3 regions of the Candidatus Pantoea communis genome follow, and region 1 is predicted to be linked to each of the others. Evidence: predicted binding sites of a transcription regulator. Region 1 holds the regulator's gene; each other region holds the start of a gene.

Evidence for each region. Region 1 encodes Fur, which represses iron uptake genes when iron is present. Its sites were predicted from a motif close to ATAATAATGAGAACNACTATCAA; they were not measured.
Region 2: a site for Fur is predicted at 3,426-3,448, ahead of fepB (Fe2+-enterobactin ABC transporter substrate-binding protein). Genes of this name have one in related genera too.
Region 3: a site for Fur is predicted at 1,763-1,785, ahead of exbB (tol-pal system-associated acyl-CoA thioesterase). Genes of this name have one in related genera too.

What each region holds. Positions count from the first base shown of each region.
Region 1 is NZ_VWXC01000005.1:64,718-71,195, forward strand. Features, by position in the region: gene glnS (glutamine--tRNA ligase) at 1-1,535, shown strand, start outside; gene F3J37_RS08830 (hypothetical protein) at 1,770-2,165, shown strand; gene fur (ferric iron uptake transcriptional regulator) at 2,227-2,676, opposite strand; gene fldA (flavodoxin FldA) at 3,032-3,562, opposite strand; gene ybfE (LexA regulated protein) at 3,698-3,973, opposite strand; gene ybfF (esterase) at 4,142-4,906, opposite strand; gene seqA (replication initiation negative regulator SeqA) at 5,155-5,700, shown strand; gene pgm (phosphoglucomutase (alpha-D-glucose-1,6-bisphosphate-dependent)) at 5,726-6,478, shown strand, end outside.
Region 2 is NZ_VWXC01000003.1:188,636-195,113, forward strand. Features, by position in the region: gene F3J37_RS06845 (HesA/MoeB/ThiF family protein) at 1-721, shown strand, start outside; gene F3J37_RS06850 (ABC transporter ATP-binding protein) at 718-1,431, shown strand; gene F3J37_RS06855 (ABC transporter permease) at 1,415-2,149, shown strand; gene F3J37_RS06860 (ABC transporter substrate-binding protein) at 2,159-3,094, shown strand; gene fepB (Fe2+-enterobactin ABC transporter substrate-binding protein) at 3,471-4,430, shown strand; gene entS (enterobactin transporter EntS) at 4,474-5,730, opposite strand; gene F3J37_RS06875 (non-ribosomal peptide synthetase) at 5,800-6,478, opposite strand, start outside.
Region 3 is NZ_VWXC01000007.1:110,556-117,033, forward strand. Features, by position in the region: gene F3J37_RS11435 (TRAP transporter small permease) at 1-495, opposite strand, end outside; gene F3J37_RS11440 (TRAP transporter substrate-binding protein) at 545-1,519, opposite strand; gene exbB (tol-pal system-associated acyl-CoA thioesterase) at 1,873-2,601, shown strand; gene exbD (TonB system transport protein ExbD) at 2,607-3,029, shown strand; gene F3J37_RS11455 (MFS transporter) at 3,212-4,534, shown strand; gene F3J37_RS11460 (Csu type fimbrial protein) at 4,698-5,663, opposite strand; gene F3J37_RS11465 (fimbria/pilus outer membrane usher protein) at 5,660-6,478, opposite strand, start outside.

The sequences.
Region 1 (6,478 bases):
CGAAATCTATCTGCCTGAACTTTGGTATCGCCCAAGATTATCAAGGACAGTGCAACCTGCGTTTTGACGATACTAACCCGGTGAAAGAAGACCTGGAGTTCGTTGAATCCATCAAGCGTGACGTGCAATGGCTGGGCTTTGAGTGGAGCGGCAACATTCGTTACTCCTCAGACTATTTCGACCAACTGTTTAACTACGCCGTTGAGCTGATCAATAAAGGTCTGGCTTACGTTGATGAGTTGTCTGCTGAAGAGATCCGTGAATATCGCGGCACCCTGACTGCGCCGGGTAAAAACAGCCCGTACCGCGACCGCAGCGTGGAAGAGAACCTTGCGCTGTTCCAGAAAATGCGTGATGGCGGTTTCGAGGAAGGTAAAGCTTGTCTGCGTGCCAAAATCGACATGGCATCCAGCTTCATTGTGATGCGCGATCCGGTGCTGTACCGTATTAAGTTTGCCGATCACCATCAGACCGGCAGCAAGTGGTGCATCTACCCGATGTACGACTTCACGCACTGCATTTCGGATGCGATCGAAGGCATTACCCACTCATTGTGTACGCTGGAGTTCCAGGACAACCGTCGCCTTTACGATTGGGTGCTGGACAACATCACCATTCCGCAGCATCCGCGCCAGTACGAATTCTCGCGGCTGAATCTGGAATACGCGGTGATGTCGAAGCGCAAGCTGACGCAGTTGGTCACCGAGAAAGTGGTGGAAGGCTGGGATGATCCCCGCATGCTGACCGTTTCAGGTCTGCGCCGTCGTGGTTACAGCGCGGCCTCGATTCGTGAATTCTGCCGCCGCATCGGCGTGACTAAACAGGACAATATCGTTGAGATGGCGTCGCTGGAATCCTGTATTCGTGACGATCTCAATGAGAACGCACCACGCGCGATGGCGGTACTTGACCCGTTGAAAGTGGTGATCGAAAACCTGCCCGCCGGCCACGAAGAAACGCTGACCATGCCTAATCATCCAAACAAGCCGGAGATGGGCACGCGTGAAGTGTCGTTCAGCCGTGAAGTGTGGATCGATCGCGCTGACTTCCGTGAAGAAGCCAACAAACAGTACAAACGTTTGGTTCTGGGCAAAGAAGTGCGTCTGCGCAATGCTTATGTGATTCGTGCTGAGCGTGTGGCGAAAGACGAAGAGGGTAACATTACCTGCATCTATGCCACTTGTGATGTTGACACCCTGAGCAAGGATCCGGCGGATGGTCGCAAAGTGAAAGGTGTGATCCACTGGGTTTCCGCCATTCATGGACTGCCAGCTGAGTTCCGTCTTTACGACCGTCTGTTCAGCGTGCCAAACCCCGCGGCGGCTGAGGATTTCCTCACCACCATTAACCCGAACTCGCTGGAGATCAAACAGGGCTTCGTGGAGTCTGGTTTGCGTGAAGCGGCCACTACCGCAGCTTATCAGTTTGAACGTGAAGGTTATTTCTGTGCCGATAGTGTCTACTCACAGCCGGGTAAATTGGTGTTTAACCGCACGGTTGGACTGCGCGATACCTTCGCGAAGATTGGCGAGTAATATCTTTCGTCGATTGCACAATATGATCATGAAAGGGCGAGCAATCGCCCTTTTTTATTGCCTGTAATTCGCCACGGGCAATCAATTATGCTGAAGGCGGCAAGCTGAGCTTGTTGTCTATTTTGCGACAATTCTGACTTTAGCAAAATTAACCCATTTGCGAGTGTGAAAAATTGTATTTCAGGTAGGCTATGCGCTCTAAATAGAGCTCTGCGGGTTATCAAAGGAAAAAAAATGACAAGTCTCGCCCTGGAAGCTAAGCATAGTGTGGTGGTATTACATCAGCTTATTGAACGTGTTTTTAACCAGGTAGAAGGCAGTGATGACAGCATGGAACTGCTTTTGTCACACTTTCACCCGGATTTCAAAATGGTGACGCCGCTGGGTAAGCAACTGGATCTGAATGAGACCGAAGTGCTGTTTCGCAAACTGCACGGTCAGCGGGAAGGGCTGCGCATTGCCACCAGTGAGCATGCCATCATTTCTCAACAGAGCCAGGAAGTGACGATTCAGTATCGTGAACTGCAGATGTTGAACGGCACCCATCAAACGCGCATCTCTTTGGCTGTGCTGGATTGCAGCACCACCATTCCTCGCTGGCGCTACCTCCACGAGACCTTTATCGCTTGATAACAGGCATAAAAAAACCGGTGACCAGCACCGGTTTTTTTATATTGCATAGCACACTCAATTACTTATCGTGGAGCGTCTCGTCTTCGCGGCAGTCTCCCAGTGCACAGTGGCCGTACAAGTACAGGCTGTGGTTACTGAGTTTAATGCCATGGCGAGTGGCAATCTCACGCTGACGCGTTTCGATTGATTCATCGCTGAATTCGATCACTTTGCCACAATCCAGGCAGATCAAGTGGTCATGGTGATGCTGCTGAGTCAGTTCGAATACGGATTTGCCGCCTTCGAAGTTATGACGGGTGACGATACCCGCGTCATCAAACTGGTTAAGAACGCGATATACCGTTGCCAGGCCAATCTCTTCGCCCATATCGATCAGGCGCTTATACAAATCTTCCGCACTGACGTGATGGGACTCGGGGCCCGGTCCCTGAAGCACTTCCAAAATTTTCAATCTTGGCAGAGTGACTTTCAGGCCAGCCTTCTTCAATGCGGAGTTGTTGTCAGTCATTCGGATATTGTCCTGTTACTTTGCATGTCACTTACGGCGCAGGGGCCTTGAATGTTTAGGTCACACGTATTCTCATTTGCGTCTCATTATAGAACTCAAGCAGTGAAATGAAAACCGGGGTATCGCGCAAATCAACAAAAGTCGTAAGGATAAACATCGCCTACGTCAGCGCGGAACGGTGTGGTTTGGGTTTCCATTTCACTCAGCCTCAGTCAACAATCAGAGGAATAAGCGGATGACCATTGCGGGTATTCTACAGATTTGCGGGGAAAAGTTAAAAAACCGTAGCTATTATTTTTATAGGAAATTCCTTTGTCCCAATGTGAGCCAGCGCTCACATTGGGGAGGCGAGGCATCAGGCTTCGATGATCTCTTTTAACTGCAGCTCATCAAAAATCTGTTTCACCCAGGCATCAACACGTTCGTTGGTCAGCTCAGGTTGACGATCTTCGTCAATCGCCAGGCCGAGGAAGTGTTTGTCATCGGCCAGACCTTTTGAGGCTTCAAAATGATAGCCCTCAGTCGGCCAGTGGCCCACAATCACCGCGCCGTTTGGTTCAATGATGTCGCGAATCGTGCCCATCGCATCACAGAAATATTCTGCGTAGTCTTCCTGGTCGCCACAACCAAACAGCGCCACCAGTTTGCCATTAAAGTCGATCTCTTCCAGCGTAGGGAAGAAGTCATCCCAGTCACACTGTGCTTCGCCGTAATACCAGGTAGGAATGCCCAGCAGCAGGATGTCGAACGCTGCGAGATCTTCTTTAGTGCTCTTAGCAATGTCATGCACTTCGGCGACATCTTTACCCAGTTGTTTCTGGATCATTTTTGCAATGTTTTCAGTGTTGCCGGTATCGCTGCCGAAGAAAATGCCTACGATTGCCATGGGTTAAGTAACCTCTTAAAGCCTGATTGTGAAAGTAAGTCAATTGACTGCACATGTTAGCGAATGATAGCAGACCGTTGAAAAGGGCGGAACGAGTAAAGCCTGAACTTTGTGTTCCTGCGTGCGGTCAGCGCGCTAAGACAGTTTGAGTTGCGCCAGCAGCATTTGTTCAATCAATTCGCTGCGGCTGATGTTTTGTTGCTCGGCCAGCGTGTTCAGGGCGTCAACCGCTTCGCTGGACATTTTCAGCTCAACACGACGCAGCCCTCGCACTTTATCGCGCTTGAGCTGGTTACGTTTGTTGATACGCAACTGTTCGTCACGTGTCAGCAGGCTGGTTTTGGGTCGACCAGGACGCCGCTCGTCTGCAAAAAGATCAAGCGTGGTACGGTCAGTCTGTTCTTTTGCCATGATTAGTGAAACTGAGTGGGCGCGAACGGCGGAAAGGCGCTGCGCGATTTATACATTATCGGCCCGACCGCGGCGAAAAAATCATCCGCGGCAAATTTTTAGCGCGACATCATACTCCAGCGCCATCCGCGACGCCAACCCTAAACCGCATACGGCAAGCTTTTGCTTTTACAGGTTAAAAAAACGACGAACTGCGCGCAAAACCGCATCAGGTTTTTCGGCATGGACCCAATGACCGGCCCCGCTAATCACGTGTGCGTGTGCCTGCGGGAACTGACGCAGCAGTGCATCGCGGTGCTGATTGTCGAGGTAAGGAGAATCGCCACCGCGAATAAACAATGCGGGATGTGGCCAGGCGGGAACTTCTTCCCAGCCAGAAATCGTGGTGTAGTTGTCCCACAACACCGGCACGTTAAAGCGCCATTCGCCCTCGACAAAGGACTTGAGGATAAACTGAATCACCCCCTCTTCGGCGACATGTTGGCGCATCACCTCGGCCGCTTCACTGCGACGCGTCACACCCGCGGCGGTGACGGCGCGAATACCGGCAAAGATTTCATCGTGGCGGCGGGTTTGGTAATCCACGGGCGCGATATCGATCAGCACCATCTTCTCAATACGTTCGGGGGCCACGGCACTCAGTGCCATGGCGATCTTACCGCCCATCGAGTGGCCTATCACGCCAGCGCGTTCAATCTGGTGTGCATCCAGCGTCTCAACGATATCTTGCGCCATGGCGTGATAATTCATCACCTCACTGCGCTCAGATAAACCATGGTTGCGTACGTCCACTTGTAACGTGGGGCGAGCATCCCGTACGCCGCGTGCCAGCACGCCAAGGTTATCCAGGCTGCCAAACAGGCCATGAATTAACAGAATCGGGGACGCTTCAGGGGGAGATTGTTCAGTTTGCAGACGGGCGTTCAAAATCATGGCTAAAGTTCTTACGGTTGTGACCTTGGCTTAGGGTATCATGGATTCACCTGTCCAGGAGCCAGCCGGCCAGGCATTAGGGCATATTCCGACTTTTGCCCTGAAACGACGCCAGCGCTATCGGCTGCCACGGATTTAACTTTATAATCCTTATGTTAGAGCCCGCTCACGTTTTGCACAGCTCGATTTTGCTAAGGCCGTTGCAATAAAGCGTGGTTCTGTCATTTGCCAGAATTGTACGGAATAAGATGAAAACGATTGAAGTTGACGAAGAACTCTACCGTTATATTGCCAGCCACACGCAGCACATTGGTGAAAGCGCCTCGGATATTTTGCGCCGCATGCTGAAGTTTACCGCGGGCCAGACCGCACCGACTGCACCTGTCGCTGCGGCTTCGGCTTCGGTCAAGGAAGCGCAGCCAGTGCGCAGCGAAGCGCGTCCTCAGGATCGCGTACGCGCCGTGCGTGAACTGCTGCTCTCTGATCAGTATGCTGAGCAGAATAAGGCGGTTAATCGCTTTATGCTGGTACTGTCAACGCTCTATCGTCTTGATCCAGCAGCCTTTGCTGATGCGACTGCCTCGCTGCAGGGCCGCACTCGCGTCTATTTTGCGGGTGACGAGCATACGCTGCTGCAAAATGGCACCCATACTAAGCCGAAGCACGTTCCTGGCACACCGTACTGGGTGATCACCAATACCAATACAGGCCGCAAATGCAGCATGGTGGAACACATCATGCTGGCGATGCAGTTCCCTCAGGAACTGACAGAGAAAGTTCGCGGCACCATTTAAACTGAAGCGTCAGGGAGAAGCGCCAATGGCCAATCACCCCCGTGCCGGGCAGCCTGCCCAGCAGAGCGATTTGATTAACGTTGCACAATTAACCTCGCAGTATTACGTCCTGAAGCCCGATGCGGCTAACCCGGACCATGCGGTGAAATTTGGCACTTCTGGCCACCGCGGCAGCGCGGGACGCCAAAGCTTCAATGAAGTGCACATTCTGGCGATTGCGCAAGCCATCGCAGAAGAGCGCAAAAAGAATGGCATCACCGGTCCGTGCTATGTGGGTAAAGATACTCACGCACTGTCTGAGCCGGCGATTCTGTCGGTGCTGGAAGTGCTGGCGGCGAACGGTGTAGATGTGATCGTGCAGCAGGATAATGGCTACACGCCAACGCCGGCGATCTCCAACGCCATTCTGGAACACAACAAACGCGGTGGCGCGCAGGCGGACGGTATCGTCATCACGCCTTCACACAACCCGCCAGAAGATGGTGGCATCAAGTACAACCCGCCAAACGGCGGTCCGGCTGATACCAACGTCACCAAGGTGGTGGAAGATCGCGCTAACCAGCTGATCAAAGGCGAACTGAAAGACGTGAAACGTCTGCCGCTGGATCAGGCCTGGGCAAGCGGCCATATCGTTGAGCAGGATCTGATTCAGCCCTATGTTGAAGGTCTGGCTGAAGTCATTGACTTCCCGGCAATCCAGAAAGCGGGCCTGAAAATCGGCGTTGATCCATTAGGTGGCTCCGGTATCGCTTACTGGCAGCGTATTGCTGAGCACTAT
Region 2 (6,478 bases), on a different contig from region 1:
GCAACAGGCGCTGTTGCAACGTAATCCCGAGGTGCAGATAGAGGTGGTGCCACGGGCTATCGGCGCCAGCGATCTGCCGCACCTCCTCACGGATATCGATCTGGTGATTGATGCCGCTGATAACTTCGCGGTGACCTATCAACTCTCCGACGCCTGTCTGGCAACGCAGATTCCTTTGATCAGTGCATCAGTATTAGGCCGTCAGGGCTATGTCGGCGGCTTTTGCGGCAGCGCGCCGAGCTATCGGGCACTGTTTCCACGCTTACCCGCCTCCGCAGCCAACTGCAACACCGCAGGCGTGATGGGACCGGCAGTGGCGACTTTGGGTGCAATGCAGGCTCAGATGGCACTCAGCGTGCTGTTGGATCTGCAACCTTCACCCCTCGGCAGTGTGATCAACTGTGACTTCATCAACTGGCATATGCGCGCATTTCGTTTTGACGGCGCGGAAGAGCCAGAAAACAGCGTGCCCTTTATCGATGAGCAACTGCTGACGAAAGATGATTGCATTGTCGAGTTGCGCGCGGTGGAAGAAGCGCCTGTCAGCGTAGCGAACATCGTCGAACGCGTTCTGCCGCAGGCGATAGCCGATTGGCAGCCGCCACAGGACCGGCGCATTGTGCTGGTGTGTGCCAGCGGCATTCGCGCGGCGCAGGCGGCCTCGGTGTTGGAAGCGCGAGGGTTTACCCGTCTGGCAATGTTGGCGGCAAAGCGACCATGAATCCGATCTGTTTTAACGACATCACCTTTAGCTGGGGCGAACAGGTACTGTGCCAGCAACTCAATCTGCAACTGCGCGGCGGTAAAACCACGGTGCTATTAGGGCGAAGCGGCATTGGGAAAAGCACCTTATTGCGGCTGGTGGCGGGTTTGCTGCAGCCGCAGCAGGGCGATATCAGCGGGTTGCCGGGCAAAGTGGCATGGATGGGGCAACAGGATCTGTTGTATCCCTGGCTGACGGTGCTGGAAAACTTGATGCTTTCCGCTCGGCTCAACGGTGAAAAACCGGACCGGGTGCGTGCGTTGGCGCTGCTTGAGCAGGTGAAGCTGAGTGAAGTGGCGCAAGCCTCACCGGATAAGCTTTCAGGCGGGATGCGGCAGCGTGTCGCACTGGCGCGTACACTGTATGCCCAACGCGAAGTGGTGCTGATGGACGAGCCCTTCGCCACGCTGGATGTGATGACCAAACTCAGTCTGCAAACCCTGACTGCCACGCTGCTCAAGGGCAAAACGGTGCTGCTGGTTACGCACGATCCGCTCGAAGCCTGCCGTATGGCCGATGACATCGTGCTGTTGCATGGCCAGCCGTTAGCGGTTGAAAGCTGGCCGGTGCCTGCGGGTGATGCTCCCCGATCCCTTGATGATCCTCGCCTGCTACAGGCGCAGGGCGAACTCTTTTCCCGACTGAATCAAGATGAAAAAACTGTTTAGCGCGATCTATCTGATCGCGGTGCTGCTGTGTGGCTGGCTGCTGGCGCGGCACCATGGCGTGCCGGACTTTTTGCTGCCTTCGCCACTGGCGGTGTTGGAGGCATTATGGCTGCATCGCCAGCTGCTGGCGCATCACGCGTTGTTTACCCTGGCAGAGATTGTGCTGGCGTTGCTGCTGGGCGTTGGGACGGGCGTGACGCTGGCGGTCCTGATGGCAGGCAGCCAAACGCTGCGTCGCGTGCTGTTTCCGCTCGTGACCGCCAGCCAGGCGATTCCGGTGTTTGCGCTGGCGCCACTGCTGGTGTTGTGGCTGGGATTTGGCATCGCCTCCAAGGTGGTAGTCGCGGCGTTAATCGTTTTCTTCCCGCTGTGTCTGTCGCTATTTGATGGCCTGTGCCGTACGCCCTCCGGCTGGCTGGAACTGGCGGGCACGCTGAATCCTTCACGTGCGCGGATTTTCTGGCACGTGCGCTGGCCCGCAGCGCTCCCGCAGTTCTTTTCCGGTTTGCAGATGGCGGTGGTGCTGGCCCCGATTGGGGTGGTGATTGGCGAATGGGTCGGTGCCAGCGAAGGGCTGGGCTATCTGATGATGCAATCCAACGCCCGGCTGGAAACGGCCACCAGCTTTGCTGCTTTGTTGCTGTTATTGATGCTGGCGCTGCTGCTCTCCGGCGGCGTCGCGATGCTGCGTAAAAAATTCCTCTGGCACTCAACATAAGGACGTCCCTTGAACACCCTACGTACCGCGATTACCGCTTTGCTGCTGCTGGCAACCACCAGCGCACATGCTGAACAAAAAGTTCGCCTGCTGCTCGACTGGTTTGTGAACCCTAACCATGCAGCCATTTTTGCCGCGCAGTACAGCGGCGCTTTCAAGAAGGAAGGGCTGGATGTCGAGATGATCGCCCCGGCTGATTCGGCGTCGGTGCCGCTGCTGCTGGCGGCAGGCAAGGCCGATCTGGCGATCAGCTATCAGCCACAGCTTTACACGCTGGTAGAGAAGGATGTTCCGGTGATCCGCGTGGGTACGCTGATTGGACAACCGCTAAATACGCTGACCACCGTGTCCAGCGATATCCATTCACTTAAAGATTTAGCGGGTAAAACGCTGGGTTACGCGGTGCCAGGATCGGAAGATGTGGCGATCCGCAATATGCTGAAATCGCAGGGAGTGGATGTCAATTCGGTGAAATTAATCAGCCTGAATATGGATTCCACTTCGGCGCTGCTGACGCACAAAATCGATGGCGCGATGACCATTTTCCGCAATTACGAGCTGATCGATTTGCAGGATAAGGGCGCGAAACCGGTGGTGTTTAAACCCGAAGATTATGGTGTGCCCGCTTATGATGAGCTGATCATTCTGGCGAACAACAAGAGCGCCGCCCAGGACAAGCGTATTCCAGCATTTTTACGTGGTCTGGATGCGGGTGTAGTGTGGCTGCGTGCGCATCCGGAAGAAGCCTGGAAAGCGTTTATTAAGCAGTATCCTGAGCTGAACACCAAACTCAATCATCAGGCATGGGAAGCGACATTGCCGCTGTTTGATGGGCACAGCGCGACCTTTGATAAAGCACGGTATCAGGCGTTTGGTGAATATATGAAAGCCAACGGCCTGATCAAGGATGTGGCACCGATGACACGTTATTCTTTGGAGCAGTAAACGGTGTGCGGGCTGGCTAATTCGCTGGCCCGCAACACACTTTCACCTTCCATCCTTTATGCTCTAACCTGCAGAACGCAGAACGCAGAACGCAGAACGCAGAACGCAGAACGCAGAACGCAGAACGCAGAACGCAGAACGCAGAACGCAGAACGCAGAACGCAGAACGCAGAACGCAGAACGCAGAACGCAACCACTAGCCCATTCGGCATGACCACTCAATCTTCATCCGCGCTCCAGCATCAAATTTCACCAATCACCAACCCTCAACCACTCCTCGGCAACCTTCCTCGGCCCTGGCCACCAAATCCTCTTGCACCCCATCCTTATTTTGATAATGATATCCATTCTCAATTATCAAGTGATGGATAACCTGATGCGTCTGCCCGTTCTGGCTTTACTCTTCTGCCTCATTTCCGTGTTTAACCAGGCTACCGCCGCTGAAGATTCAGCCAGCTGGCCTCGCACCATACCCACTCCGCAAGGCCCGTTCACCTTACAGCAGCCACCGCAGCGCATTGTCTCCACCAGCGTGACGTTGAGCGGCACCTTACTGGCGATTAACGCGCCGCTGATTGGGTCTGGCGCCACCAGCCGCAACAGCAGTGTGTCCGATGCCCAGGGCTTCTTTACCCAGTGGGGGGAGGTCGCCAAAGCACGTCACGTCAAGCCGCTCTATGTTTCCCAGCCCAACGCGGAAGCGATAGCCGCGGAGGCACCAGACCTGATCGTTATCGCGGCGACCGGTGGGGACTCTGCGCTGAAACTCTACGATCAGCTGAAAACCATCGCGCCCGTGCTGGTGGTTGATTACGGCGATAAGAGCTGGCAGGCGCTGGCGTTGCAGCTTGGCAATATCACCGGTCACGAAGCGGAGGCGAAACAGGTGATTGCTAAGTTTGACCAACGCGTCGAGACACTGCGCAGCAAAATTACCCTGCCGCCACAGCCCACCTCGGCGATTGTCTATTACGAAGATGGGCGCGGCATGAATGTGTGGACGCCGGCTTCGGCGCAGGGAGAATTACTCAAGGCACTGGGCTTCACGCTGGCGATGCCGCCTGCCAACTTGCAGGGCAGTACCAGCATGGGCAAACGCAACGACATCATCCAACTCAATGGCGAAACGATGGCGGATGGCGTCACCGGCAATACGCTGCTGCTGTTCGCCGCCGATGAAAAAACGATACCGCAGGTGGCGAAGAATCCGTTCCTCGCGCATTTACCCGCTGTGCAGCATCACGACATTTTTGCCATGGGTAACGATACTTTCCGCCTCGATTACTACAGTGCCAGCAATATGCTCAGCAGCATTGAACGGCAGTTCGTACACTAATCGGCAGCAATATACTCAGCAGTTTAAAACGGCAGTTTGTGCACTAAGCAGCGGCTTGCTCAGTGGCCGGTGGTTCATGATGTAGCTGTGCCGAGCGCAAACCGCGTGCGGCCAGCGCGATCAGCAGCAGTAAACCCGCCGCCACGCCGCCGAACCACAGCACGCTGTTGAGCGCGCTCAATGCACGCGCCAATGCGCCGAGTCCTAAAGCACCCAACGAATCCCCGCTCACATCCTGCGCGGTGCCCAGGCTGTTGACCCGACCCAACAGGGCATCTGGCGTGTGGTGCTGAATCAAAATAAATTGCAGCAGTGAAGCGATAGCATTGCTGTAGCCATAAGCCACCAATGCCAGCAACGCCGGAATCAGTTGGCTATACAGCCCCAAAGAAGCGATGCAACCGAAGGCAGCCAGTGCACTCACCAGCAACACCAGGCCTGGTCGTGACAACTGTCGCACCCAGCCGCTGGTGAATGCGCCGATCATCGCACCCAGCGGCACCGCGGAATACATCAGCCCGAGCGCCGAAGCATCAACCTGCCACGTTTGCGCCAGTGCCGGGAACAGGATGCGTACCGCGCCCACCATACTGAGCAGCAAGCCGACCAGTACGGCCGCACCCACCACATTATGCCGGCAGACAAACTGAATGCCACTGGCGAGCGCGCGCAAAGGGTGTTCTGGTTCTTGCTGTTCAGGTTTCATCACGGGCAGCCGTACCAGCGGGATCAGCGTCGCCAGCGTGCCGAGGGCGGCCACGGCAAACGCCCAGCCGACTCCTGCCGCCACGATAATCATGCCACCCAGCGCCGGAGACAGGATCGCACCCAGCCGCACGGTTAACATGCTTAACGCACCGGCCTCCGCCAGATGCTCGCGTCCTACAATCAGCGGAATCACCGCCATCAGCGCTGTCATGCCCAGCGCACCAAAAAATCCGTCCCAGAAGGCGAGGAAATAGAGGGCCCACAATGAAGGGACAGGACTAAACGCGTTCAGGCTCAGCAACACAAAACCGATACCACAGGTGCCACGCGCAAAGAGGATCAGCTTGCGGCGATCATAACGATCCGCCAGCACGCCCCCGAGCAGCAGGCCAATAAACATGCCGATACCATCCAGCATCACGGCGACGCCGACCTGCAAGGTCGAGCCGGTCATGGCCTGAATCTGGATCGGCACGCCCACTGCCAGCATGCCCAGCGCAAACACGGATAGCATGCGAGCGCAGAAGATAGCGCGAAACGCGGCGTTGTTTTTCAACAGGCTGAAATCTAGAAGAATTGAAGGCTTAGCCATAAATATCCATTGTTAAAAATGAGCTGGGGCGCACATTAGCGCGCCCACATTCATTGGCCGAGGGCCGGGTTATAAGCGAGTTGCCGTCAGCAACCGGTTGATCAGCGGACCCAGCACTTTCAGCGAGGCCGCAGACAAAATGTCAGCGTGCTCGCAATCCAGCGGCCAGATTTCCAGGTCTGAAACAAACGGTTTCCAGGTCGCAGGCACATCCATGTCGGCAGGCAGGGTTTTCTCTGCCATAAACAGCGTGGCTTTACCGGCATAACGCGGCGTACGCGCTTCCGCCAGCCGGGCAACCGCGTCCTTGTAGTTGGCGACGATGGTGCTAAACATCGCGGCTTTCTCGGCACGTAACAGGGGATCGCGCTCATCTTCAGTAGCAGCCATAAATTCGGCCTGTTCGCGTGCCACTTCCTGCTCCGCCTCTTCAGCATCGGGCGTGCGCCAGTCCTGTCCTTCGGCTGGGTAGGTATCCAGCAGACCAAGGAAGGCCACGCTTTCGCCACTCGCCTGCAGACGCGCCGCAATGCCTTGTGCCAGCGTGCCGCCCAACGAGTAGCCCAGCAGGAAATAAGGCCCATGCGGCTGCTGCTCGCGAATCACAGCCAGATGGCGATCGCACATGGCTTCTACACTTGTACAGGCTGCGATAACACCCGCCGGGCGCGGTGATTGCAGCCCCACAATCGGGAAATCGCCGTCGAGATAGTGCAGCAGCGCGCTGTACTGCCAGGCGAACCCTGAT
Region 3 (6,478 bases), on a different contig from region 1:
GCCCAGCGTCACTAGCGGACGCTGACTTTGATCGCCATTCAGTATTCGCTCGATCACAAACAGCAGCGTAAACAGCGCGCCGATAGGAATGGGCAGATACATTTCGCCATACGTCACAGCAGGCAAGGCCGCCAGCGGTTGAATCCACATGGCCTCGCACAAGCTGTAGCTGGCCTGCAGCAGGATGAGACACACCACGATCAGCAGCAGGTTGCACAGCCGTTGCGCCCATTTTTGCCCGGTTTCGGAAAGGCGATCGGTCACCATCGACACACAAATGTGTGTGCCTGCCCGCAATCCGACGGGCGCACCAATAAAGGTAAAGATGATCATGCAGACGATAGCGACCGGCTCCGGCCATGAGAGGGCACCGTTCAGCACATAGCGCGCGAAAATACCGATGGGTATCACCGTGACCATGATCAACAGGGCTACCGCCGCGATGCCCATGCACAACAGATAGAGCCCATCCATTAAACGGGAATATGCATTCATGCTTCGTTACCTGAGCAAGGCGCCACGCGGTCGCGCGGCGCTGAGAGGGTTATTTCACATCCGCAATCTGTTTCATCAGATCCTGATAATTGCCGCCAAACTGGTCGCGCACCGGTTGCGTGGCTTTCATAAAGTAATCGCGGTTGGTGTCCTGGAATGTCACGCCGCCGGCTTTCATTTTCTCCACTGACTGGGCGGTGTAAGTGGCCCACAGCTGGCGCTCTTCATCCTGCGCTTCCTTGCCGAGTTTCTTCAGTAGCGCCTGATCTTCAGCGGAGAGCCGTCCCCATGAGGCTTTAGAGAACAGGATCATCTCCGGCTGAATAAAGTGGCCGCTCAGGGTGTAGTACTTCGCCACGGGCAGATAGTTGTGGGCGACAAACGTCGGTGGATTGTTCTCTGTGCCATCGACCACGCCAGTTTGCATGGCGCTAAACACTTCGCTGACGCCCATTGCCACAGGATTGGCACCCATCGCTTTCAGCGTGGCCAGTGAAATGGCACTGTTCTGCACGCGAATTTTCATCCCCTGCAAATCTTCGGGTTTGGTGATGGGTTTTTTGGTGATCATGTTGCGTGTGCCCGCGTCGGTCCAGCCGAGGAACACCATGCGCGTGCGGGGATCGTTATCGAATTTCTCGACAATCTGTTTGCCGACATCGCCATCCAGCACCTTGTGCATGTGGTCTTCATCGCGGAACACATAGGGCAGGGTTAGCACACTGGTTTCAGGGGCGATAGTGGTGACAGGAGCCAGCGAGACGCGAATCATGTCAATCGCGCCGAGCTGAACCTGCTGCAGCGTTTGATCCTCATCGCCCAGCACGCCGCCAGCGTAGACCTTCAACTCTAATCGTCCTTGCGTCGCTTCTTTTAACTTATCGCCCATATGCTGCAGCGCGACCACAGTGGGATAACCGGCGGGCTGTACTTCCGCGACTTTTAACACTTTGGCGTGAGCACCACTCGCCAGCAGCATAACCAGAGAAGAGATTGCAATCGTGAGTCGTTTTTTAGATGTCATTATTATTGCTCCAGCTTGATGATCATTTGCGGTGTCAGGCACACCACAATCGGGAAGGGCTGGCTCAGAATAGTGAAATTGCGCTGGCGAAAAAGTGGTCAAATGTTGATTGGATGAAATACATCACATTTTGAAACGATGTTTTAATAAATTTTCAGTTTAGGTCACATTTGTAAAACATCAGCCAGCGCATCCATAAAAACCACATAGATTGTTGGAAATTGAAGCATTAATCGTTTGTAAATAGTAATGAGAACTACTATCACTTCGGTCAATTTTTTTGCTATGATCCGCGCTTCAATCGTGAACTGTGCAACAGAAGTTGGAGACGCAGCGTGGTAGCCAGTGATTTGATGCAAACGGACCTCTCCGTTTGGGGCATGTATCAGCATGCCGATATCGTGGTAAAAGTGGTGATGATTGGCCTGTTACTGGCCTCGGTTGTCACCTGGGCGATTTTCTTCGGCAAGTTTGCTGAGCTGAGCGGGGCGAAACGTCGCCTGAAACGCGAACAGCAGGCGCTGGGCGAAGCGCGTTCGCTTAATGATGCTTACCGCGCCGCTGAAAGCTTTAAAAGTCACAGCCACAGTGCGGTGTTGCTGAACGATGCGCAGAACGAGCTGGAGCTCTCTGCAGGTACCGAAGACCTTGATGGCATTAAGGAACGTACCAGCTTCCGCCTTGATCGTCGCGTTGCGGCATTCAGCCGTCATGCCGGTCGCGGTAACGGCTTCCTCGCTACCATCGGTTCTGTTGCACCCTTCATCGGTCTGTTTGGTACCGTTTGGGGCATCATGAACAGCTTTATCGGTATCGCTAAAACCCAGACCACCAACCTCGCTGTTGTGGCGCCGGGCATCGCAGAAGCGTTGCTGGCGACCGCGATTGGTCTGGTTGCTGCTATTCCTGCTGTGGTTATCTACAACGTCTTCGCGCGCATGATTGCCAGCTACAAAGCCTCATTGGGTGATGTTGCGGCGCAGGTGATGCTGCTGCAGAGCCGTGATCTGGATCTCGGCAATGTGGACACCGCGAAAGAAGCGACCCGTCCGGCAGCGGCACAGAAACTGCGTGTAGGATAAGTATTATGGCGATGCGTTTAAACGATGACTCGGTAGGCGATGGCGAAATGCATGAAATCAACGTGACGCCGTTTATCGACGTTATGCTGGTTCTGCTGATCATCTTTATGGTCGCCGCGCCATTAGCCACGGTGGATGTGCGCGTTAACCTGCCTGCCTCCACCAGCGCACCGCAGCCGCGTCCGGAAAAACCGGTTTACCTTTCTATTAAGGAAGATAAGCAGATCTATATCGGCAACGATGCGGTCACCAAAGAGACGCTGGTGAATGCGCTGACGGCGCAGACCGAAGGCAAGAAAGACACCACCATCTTCTTCCAGGCGGATAAGTCTGTGGATTATGAAACCCTGATGAGCGTGATGGATCAGTTACGCGAAGCGGGTTATCTGAAGATTGGTTTGATGGGCATGGAGACGGTGAAGAAATAAATCACCCCATCTTATCGCTCACAAGGGCCGCTATCGATAGCGGCCCTTTTTATTTGCTCCCGCCGTCAATGTTAATTTCTTGTTACTTTTGGTCTCACTTTTGTAAACTGCAATGGTGAAGCCGATCACATCTATTCCTGGCGCAACCCGCTACAACGGAAGAAAAACCCAGGAAGGACAATATGAGCGCGAGTCAATCTTTACAAAAGCCATCGCAAGGCGGTGCCAAAACCATCTTTAGCGTTACCAGTGGTAACTTTCTTGAGATGTACGATTTCATGGTGTTTGGCTATTACGCTACGGCGATCGCCAAAACCTTTTTCCCCGGAGATGATCCCTTTGCTTCATTGATGCTCACGCTGATGACCTTTGGTGCGGGCTTCCTGATGCGTCCGCTCGGCGCGATTATTCTCGGTGCCTACATCGACCATCACGGACGCCGTAAAGGGCTGTTGCTGACATTGGGCTTGATGGCGTTGGGCACACTCACCATCGCCCTGGTTCCGGGCTATGCCACGCTGGGCGCTGCCGCGCCGATTATGATCCTGCTGGGTCGTTTGCTGCAGGGCTTCTCTGCGGGCGTGGAGTTGGGCGGTGTGTCGGTTTATCTGTCTGAAGTGGCGCCAAAAGGACGCAAAGGATTCTATGTCAGCTGGCAGTCCGGTAGTCAGCAGGTCGCGGTGATCTTCGCTGCGCTGCTTGGCCTCGGTCTTAATCATCTGCTGGCGAAGGAAGCGGTCACCGAGTGGGGCTGGCGTATTCCGTTCGTTGTCGGTTGTATGATTGTGCCGTTCCTGTTCTGGATCCGTCGCATGCTGGAAGAAACCGAAGCGTTCAGCAAACGTAAACAACATCCTTCCATGGGACAGATCATGCGCTCGGTCGGTGAGAACTGGGCATTGGTGTTGGCGGGTATGCTGATGGTGGTGACCACCACGGTGATGTTCTACATGATCACCGCCTTCACCCCGACCTTCGGTAAAACCGTGCTGATGATGAGCGATGAGCAGAGTTTTATGGTGACGCTTTTTGTCGGTATCTCTAACCTGATTTGGTTGCCGGTGATGGGTTCGCTGTCGGATCGCATAGGACGTCGTCCGCTGCTGATCATCTTTACTATCCTGATGATTCTCACCACCTGGCCGGTGCTGCACTGGCTGGTGGGATCGCCCACCTTTGCGCATCTGGTGGAAGCGGAATTGTGGTTATCGTTCCTGTATGCCAGCTATAACGGTGCGATGGTGGTCTATCTGGCGGAAATTATGCCGGCTGAAGTGCGCGCCACCGGCTTCTCACTGGCGTATAGCCTGGCGACCGCGCTGTTTGGTGGCTTCACGCCAGCGGTTTCAAGCTACCTGATCCATGCCACGGGTGATAAAGCGATGCCCGGCGTGTGGTTGTCATTCGCGGCGGTGTGCGGATTGATCGGCACGCTGCTGATTGGCCGCATGGTGAAACAGTATCAGGCGCGCCATGGCGGCACGCCGGTGGGAGCTTCACTGTAACGCCCTGGCTGACAGCGGGCCTCATGTCAGCCTGTTAAGAAGCTATTCGAATAAAGCAGCCCCTTGTTGAAGGGGCTGCTTTTTTGTTTATGCAGATGTGTGGGTATGGTGCAGTGAAACGCAATCATCGGGCCTACAAACGACATCGTCGACCATGCCCTGCCTAAAACGACAGATCCACCACCACACTATCCGTATAACTTCCCGCCGCTGGCGTATTCTGCGTCGTCAGAATCTGCGCTGTATAGGTGAAGTTGCGCGTCACCAGATCCGCGTTCAGGGAGGTGGCGCTGGCGCTACTCCAGCGGTCGGTGCCAGTGGGTCCCCAGCGTGTCGTGGTGGTGGTGCCTTTATAAATGTCATAAGCCAGCCGGTTGGTACCGCTCGCCATCTGGCGCGTGGTGCCGCTGTAGTAGCTGCCATTGCTCAACCCCACAGTGAAGGTGCTGCCTTTAGAACACACCACGTTGATCGTCTGCTGCACCGTGGAGAAACTCCCCACCAGCGGTGCGCTGCCAAAACTCACGTTAGGCGCGGTGATGGTGGTGCAGTCGTTGGTGACAACAAGATTGACGGTAATCGGCATGGGGGTGCCGGTGCTGGTTTGTACTGTACCTACGCATAAACCTGCTACGTTCAACCCGGCACATACCGTATAGCTCACCGTGAGCGTAATCGTCGTCGTGTAACTACCTGCGGCAATCACCTGTCCAGGCACTGTGCGGAAATAAAGCGGAATATTGAAATTGAGCGTGCTGCCCAGTGTTAACAATGCCGATGAACTATAAACGTGGTTAGACCCCTGCGTGAGTTCGCTGGCACAAGCGCTGTCGATACACATCTGAATCGGAATGCTGTCCGTGCCGGTGCTGGCGGTTTTCAACACGGCACGCGTGCCGCTGAGATAGGTGGCAGTGGTAAAGGCGTAGGTGACATTATCGGTACCCAACAGCGAAAGCGTGCCTGTTCCACAGTTAACGTTGGTGATGCTGGAAGTGGCTTGCGCGGTAGACCCCACCGCAAAGGTGGTCACGGAACCAAAGGTTGCCGTCGGCGCTGAAAGCGTACAGGCCGCATAACTCATACCAGGCAGCAGAAACAGCGCCAGCAGCAAAAGAAACTTTCTCATGGTGAGATTCCTGACTGTGAATTATTGGCCGTGCTGACCGCCGAACCCGGCGACGGCGGCGGCAGATCGCACGTCAGCGGACCGTAGGTCTCCAGCGCTTTTGGCTGGCCGTCCGCAATGGTCAGCGTGGTATCACAACTGCGCCCATCAGGCGTCACGACATGAATCGGGTTTTCTGCGCTCAGATTCTCCATCCAGACAATGCCATCCCATCCGATATATTCCGTACCCTGATTCGGGCGCAACACCTGGCTGGAGATCGGCAACGGTTGCCCCTGTTTATCCTGTAGCACCACGCTGGCGGCACGCAGGCGCTCCACCGGGAAGTTCAGCAGGTAACCGCTTTTCCGTTTCACCGCGAAACGCTGTTCCACCTTCGGTGCGGTACGATCGGCAGGTAAATCCAGGGTATCGATATCGTATTTTGCGCCGTAGTAACTGCTGATCGATGGCACCAGCAAATAGCCCTGATTATCGGTGCGTCCCATTGCCTGGTTTTCATAGCGCACCGTGACATCCGGGTAATCGGTTTTCACCACCACAAATGCATCATTGATGTCGTTGGCGGCAAACACGCGGTTATCCATCAGCACCAGCGAACCGGTGAAATCGGCCCACTGCGTGGTGTTATCGTTATCGCCGTAGAACCCGGCAGAGGTGTCGATTTTGTTATTGCGATAGCGCAGGCTTGCCTGGCGGTAATCACCGCTGTCGCCACCCTGATTGGCCCAGGCCGCATCATACGCAAAGCCACCATCGGTCGGCATGGCGCGTGACACGTAGAGGCGCTGATTGTTGTTGCCCTGCTGATCGCG